DNA from 2 places in the Solibacillus sp. FSL W7-1464 genome. Region 1 is predicted to be linked to the other one. Evidence: predicted binding sites of a transcription regulator. Region 1 holds the regulator's gene; the other holds the start of a gene.
What was found. Region 1 encodes Rex, which represses fermentation and respiration genes when NADH is low (regulators of the CRP and FNR family bind a similar motif). Its sites were predicted from a motif close to TTGTGAAATATTTCACAA; they were not measured.

Region 1 (3,429 bases):
CACCGCTAAAAAGGAAGCGACCTAAAATGTTGCGGATATCCTTTTCGTTCAGTAATGGCCATTCATCCCAAAGTTCATTGAGAACAGGTTTATTCGAATGAAGCTTCGCCTGCTCCTGGTCATAATAGCCAATCTGAACATTCGTACCGTACCGGATGTCACCGGCAAGTGCCTCGATATCTTGAACGATTGTTTTCAGTAAGGTAGATTTCCCGACACCGTTTGGACCGACAAGTGCAATACGGTCTTCTCTAAAAATTCGCATCCCAATATTTTTGGAAACGGCCTTGTCCGTAAAACCGACTGTTAAATTATCCACCGACAAAACGTCATTTCCGCTTTGACGATCGATTGTAAAGCCGAAATTGGCACTTTTTTCGTCGCCATCAGGAGAGTCCATCCAATTCGTCTTCTCCAGTACTTTGCGTCGTGATTGTGCCATCTTTGTAGTTGAAGCCCGGGCCAGGTTTTTTTGGATAAATGTTTCGAGCTTGGCCTTTTCATCCATTTGGCGCTCATACATTTTTAAATCACGTTCGTAGTTTTTCGCCTTTTCATCTAAATAGGCGCTGTAGTTCCCTACATATTTCGACACTTTTGTACGGGACACTTCATAAACAATCGACACGACCTGATCCAGGAAATAGCGGTCATGGGAAACAATTAAAATCGCTCCTTCATAACCTTTTAGATAGCCTTCCAGCCAAGACAGTGTTTCAATATCAAGATGGTTTGTCGGCTCATCTAAAATAAGGAGATCGGGCTTGGACAAAAGAAGCTTGGCGAGTGCTAAGCGTGTCCGTTGTCCGCCGGATAGAGAGCGAATCGGCTTTTGATAATCTTCAGGGAAAAATTGCATCCCATGCAGAACAGAGCGGGTATCGGCTTCATACTGGTATCCGCCTGCATCTTTGAAATCATGCTGCAACTGGTCATATTCTGCCATGATGCGTGTATATTGTTCGCTGTCTTCATAAATTGCAGGATCGGCCATTTGCTGTTCAAGTTGACGCAGCGTTTGCTCCTGATTTTGCAGGTTTGCGAAAATTGTCATCATTTCGTCCCAAATTGAAAGTTCGGAATCGATGCCTGCATGTTGCTCTAAATAGCCGACCTGAACGTCTTTTGGAATAATGATTTCACCAGAGTCATAGCTCATTTGTCCGGCGATTATTTTTAATAACGTGGACTTGCCGGCACCGTTTCGTCCTACTAATGCTACGCGATCACGGTGCTGTACTTCTAGTTTTACACCGCTTAATATTTCATCTGTAATAAAGGATTTATATAATTGATTTACTTGTAAGACAATCATGTTTACACCTCAGTTTCTCCTATTTAGTTTAATGGATGGGAACATTGTTCGCAACGATGGATACTTTACTTGTCGCTTCTTGTTTAGTAAGATTAACTTGCTTCTGCACAAAGAGCGGAGTTCATGTTATACATGTCTTATTGCTTGGCGACAACTATATCATGTTGGGTATCCTCGACAGGTTATACGGAGGCATTATTTGAAAAAGATTTCCAAATGTACATAGGAGGAGAATGTGTGAAACAAGAAGTAAAAATTCCACAAGCAACAACAAAAAGACTTCCTCTTTATTATCGATTTTTAAAAAACTTCGCAACAGAAGGTAAAAAACGTATTTCTTCACAGGAATTAAGTGATGCGATGAAAATAGATTCTGCGACGATTCGACGTGACTTTTCTTATTTTGGAGCACTCGGTAAAAAGGGATATGGATATGATGTCCAGTATTTACTGGAATTTTTCCGCCAGACTTTAGATCAGGATGAGGCAATGAATGTTGCATTAATAGGAGTCGGGAATCTGGGAAATGGCTTACTAAAATATAACTTCCAAAAAAATCATAACACACGTATCGTTGTTGCATTTGATACGAAGGCACCGATGGAAGGAACAACGATTAGTGATATTCCAGTATTCCATCCAGATCGTTTGGAAGAAATGTATGAAGAATTTGGCGCAGAATTAGCAATATTGACGGTATCATCTCGTTCAGCACAAATGATGACAGACCGACTTGTTAAAATAAATGCAAAAGGTATATTAAATTTTACACCCGTACGTTTATCTGTTCCCGATACGATTAAAGTGATGAACATTGATCTTTCGGTAGAATTACAGGCACTTACGTATTTAGTACGAAACTCAGGATAGTAACAAATTATTATTACTATAAATAGCAAATTCTAGTTAATTAATGTAAAATATACATAATAATAGAGGAGGTGGCTATAGTGATTATACATCTAAATGCGATTACACCTGTGAGCCTGATTATCATTGGACTGATTGCTTTGTTAATATTCGGACCCAAAAAATTGCCATCATTAGGTCGTGCGATGGGGACAACTTTACGTGAATTCCGTAGCGCTACGAAAGGCTTGACGGATGACGACGACGATTTCGATACGAAGAAAAAAGTGATTGAACATAAAGAGAACGAAAAAAACGAAGTTAAGTAAAATAAGGATGTCTTGCTATGAATTCAAGGGAATTAACCGTAGTTGAACATATGGAAGAGCTTAGAAAACGCCTATTTTTCGTAGCGGTTTACTTCGTGATGGCTCTTTTCGTCGGATTCTATTCGGCGAAACCACTTATTCGATACATTCAACGCAGCGATTTAGCTGCCAGTTTTTCGATGAACGCATTTAGTCCGGCAGATCCTTTAACCGTTTATTTACAAGTAACATTTATAGTAGCTGCCGTTATTGTTTCGCCAATACTGCTATACCAGCTTTGGGCATTTATAACACCTGGTTTGCATGAGGCTGAACGGAAGGCAACACTGAAATATATTCCGTATGCTTTTGTACTGTGTATAGGGGGAATAGCCTTTGCCTATTTTGTGTTGTTCCCATTTATAATGCGGTTTATGACGGATTTATCCAATGATTTGAATATTACGCAAACAATTGGTATTAATGAATTCTTCTCATTTTTAATTAAGTTAATTGTGCCTTTTGCGGTACTGTTTCAATTGCCGGTTGTCACACTGTTTCTTTCACGTCTCGGGATTATTAACCCGAAGCTCATGGTAAAGTTCCGGAAGTATGCCTATTTTGTATTAATTGTGATTTCGGTACTTCTGGCGCCGCCTGATCTAGTATCGAATATCATTATTGCGATTCCGCTTTTTGTATTATATGAATTGAGTATTATCATTGCACGTCTAGGTTATCGAAAATATGAAGTGGCTGAAAAAGAACGTATATTAGCAGAAGAGGAACGTGAGCGTGAACTGCAAGTAGAGGAGCTCCTTGAAATGCAGCGTCGTCAAATGGAACAGATGAATAATAGTTAATGGTAACGCTATCGAACTTGATAGCGTTTTTTATTTCGTTTAAACAGATAATATAAAAAACCCGCTATTGCACATAGCGGGAAAAAATTAAACT
Region 2 (3,429 bases), 1.5 Mb from region 1:
GTCACCCGGGTTTGGAATATGTGCAGATGCATCACCAATTACAAATACTTCAGGATGTGAAGTCGATTGCAGGAAGTCATTGATTGTTGCTTTACCGCGATCTGCAGCTAAACCTGATTCACCTACTAATGGAAGCGGAGCAACTCCACCTGTCCATACTAAGGTATTTGCAACGATTGGCTCACGGTCTTTTAATTGAATCACATTGCCTTCAACGCCAGTTACAGGTGTTGATGTGATGAATTCAACACCACGCTTCGATAAAGACTCTGTTGCACGCTCGATTAAGTTTTCCGGGAATACCGGCAAGATTTTTGGACCTGCTTCAACTAGTTTGATTTTAAGGTCTTCAAATTTTACACCGTACTTCGCCGCAACTTTAGGGAAATGGTCTACGATTTCACCAACAAGCTCAACGCCTGTTAAACCGCCACCGCCGATAACGATTGTCGCATCTGCTTCGTCTTTAGTTGTTGCATATGCTTTAATGCGTGCTTCGATATGCTCGCGGATTGCATTTGCTTCATCAACCGATTTTAATACGAAAGAGTTCTCCTCTAAGCCTGGGATTCCGAAGAAACCTGTTTGACTGCCTAAAGCAACAACTAATGTATCGTATTGTAATGTTTTGCCGTTTGAAAGTGCTACATTTTTGCTTTCTACGTCAAATCTGTTTACTTTTGCGATTTCCAAGTTGATGTCCAAACCTTTGAAAATCTTTTCAAGTGGCAATGAGACAGCACCTTCAGCAATTGTACCACCAGCTAAACGGTGTAATTCAGTAATGATTTGATGTGTCGGGAATTGGTTTACAACTGTAATACGCGCTTCATCTTTATTTAAATATTTACGAGCTGTTTGTGCTGCTAAAACACCAGCAAATCCAGCACCTAAAATAACGATTTCTTTAGTTACCATATTAAAAATCCTCCAATAAAATTAGATTGTACAAACTATTTCATTTGTTTGCGTTCAGATGCTACTTGTAAAAATGCATTAGCAAAACGTAATGCCCCTTGAACTTGCGGGTCTTTTAACATTTTTAATAAGCCGAATACGCCTACTGTTTCATTGTTAACTTCAGCACGGTCTTTTGCTTCGATCGCTGTTTGTGCCAATGATTTTGCAGTACCAACGACTGGGCTGGCCATTTCTGTTACAGCAGCAACTGTATCATTTTTCAATGTTTCGTCTGTTGCAACACTCGTCGCGAAATCATAAGCTTTTGTTAATAATGTAGTCATCTCAGCCAATTTCGGTAAGTTATCTACTAAAGTAGTTAATGAAGCTTGTACCTCTGGCTTAAGTAACTGGTCTAATACATCTAATTGCTCTTGTGTAACAGCCATTTTTTCTACCTGCTGATTATTCATTTCTGACATAATAACTCTCCTTTGCCATCACTTAATATTATTTTTTTCGAAAATTTCATACCGATTGTAAAAATTTTCACATACCATTCAATAAGCAACGATAGCACAAAGATTCGTTTGTTACAATTAGAAAACGGAAATAAACGACCGAAAAACTTAATTCAAGAATATTCTGTAATTTTATTATTTAAAATAATTTTATTTTTATGTATTTAGCGTATTATTGTGTATTTTATAATAAAAATTCCCCTTCATTATTTTTAATATTTAAAGTATTGAAACAGTTGTTTCTTTTCATTATTAAAGGTTCATTAAGTATTTAAATCAGGGAATTAAAATTCGTTACTAGTAAAAAGTGATTCCCCCCATTATGATTCATAGTTCTTCGGAATATCTCCACAATTTAACCTTCAATACTTCGTTTTATTTGCTATGCTTAAATTGAAGGAGCGTTATTTAATGAAAAAGATTATTTTTATACTTATTTTTGCCGTTAGTGGCTTTCAATTTTTTACGACCGAGCAGGTTGGTGCTCCCGACTTGCCCCAACAGATTTCACTGGCATCGTATTCTGTTTCAAACGGGGATCTTGTCCTTGTTAACCGGGATATCGCATTACAGGGTGAACCTGACCATTTAGCCACTATTCCCTATGACATTGCTAAAAACGTAGTCGTCAATTCAGAGTATTTTCTTGAAGAACAGGCTATTTCACCGCTCAAGCAATTATTCGATGCTGCAGCGGATGATGGAATCGAACATTTCATCATCAATAGTGCCTATCGCAGCGGTAAACTTCAGGAACAGCTTTACGAACAATATGGTGCTGATTATTCGCTGCCCCCAGGCTATAGTGAACATCAGACTGGCTTATCGATTGATATCGGTTCGACTGTCGGCAAAATGGAAAATGTTGAGGAAGGAAAATGGATGGAAGAACATGCAGCGGAGTTTGGCTACATCCTACGCTATCCAAAAGACAAAGTCGACATTACCGGGATCGAGTATGAACCTTGGCATTTCCGTTACATAGGCTTGCCCCATAGCGTTTTGATGAAACAGCATGACTTTGTGTTCGAGGAATATATTGCCTATCTTAAAGAGAAGCAATTTTACAAAATGAAATTAAATGATACAACTTATTTCGTGCATTATACCGGCAACAAAAGATCTGTTAATACGCTTGAATCAAAGAATATTATGGTATCGGGTGACAATGTAGGCGGGTATATAATTACTTCCATATTGGAGGAAATTTGATAGGTTTTTGATAATGATAATTAAAACGACCATTTGCATATGCAAAAAGGTCGTTTTTTTTGAACTTTTATTAAACTTTAACTTCATTTTCTTTATTATAAGTAGCATGCTGTTTTCTCGCTTCGAGCACTTTGGATGCCGAAAAGATGAATACTGCCAGCCAAATACATATGAAAGTGATGAACTCTGTCAGTGTAAACGGCTCATTGTATAAAAAGATGCCGAGCATTAAGGTGATCGTCGGTGACAAAAATTGAATGAAACCCATTAAATAGAACGGTATTTTTTGCGCACTTTTCGCAAATAGGACAAGTGGCAAGGCCGTCACGATCCCACCGCCCATCAATAGTAGATTCGTTTTCCAGTCCACCTGCATAAAAGCAATTTCCGATGTGTTCATTAAATAAATGTAAACCCCTACGGCAATCGGTAAAACGAACAATGTTTCGATCGCGAGTCCGCGTGTCGCATCGAGCGGAATCTGCTTTTTAATGACCCCGTAAAAAGCAAAAGTCAGCGCCAGCGCAAGTGATACCCAAGGAATCGTTCCGCCTAATACTGCCTGATACCCTACCCCGATGGCCGCAATGATGACTGCTATTGCAGTAGCACGGGAAATTTTCTCTTTGAAAAAGATCATCCCGAACAATACGGATATAAGCGGATTAATATAGTAACCTAAACTTGTCTGAAGTATATGGCCATTGTTAACTGCCCAAATAAAAATTCCCCAGTTAAGCGAAATAATTACCGAGGCAATGAACAGTAAAAAAAACTGTTTCTTATTTTTCCATAG

Region 2: a site for Rex is predicted at 1,438-1,455, ahead of MKZ25_RS10165 (DUF1641 domain-containing protein). Genes of this name have one in related genera too.

The regions. Positions count from the first base shown of each region.
Region 1 is NZ_JBBORC010000001.1:3,531,804-3,535,232, reverse strand. It holds gene MKZ25_RS17620 (ABC-F family ATP-binding cassette domain-containing protein) at 1-1,315, opposite strand, end outside; gene MKZ25_RS17615 (redox-sensing transcriptional repressor Rex) at 1,553-2,185, shown strand; gene tatA (twin-arginine translocase TatA/TatE family subunit) at 2,266-2,493, shown strand; gene tatC (twin-arginine translocase subunit TatC) at 2,511-3,335, shown strand; gene MKZ25_RS17600 (CPBP family intramembrane glutamic endopeptidase) at 3,423-3,429, opposite strand, start outside.
Region 2 is NZ_JBBORC010000001.1:2,079,508-2,082,936, forward strand. It holds gene MKZ25_RS10160 (NAD(P)/FAD-dependent oxidoreductase) at 1-918, opposite strand, end outside; gene MKZ25_RS10165 (DUF1641 domain-containing protein) at 954-1,382, opposite strand; gene MKZ25_RS10170 (M15 family metallopeptidase) at 1,833-2,633, shown strand; gene rarD (EamA family transporter RarD) at 2,704-3,429, opposite strand, start outside.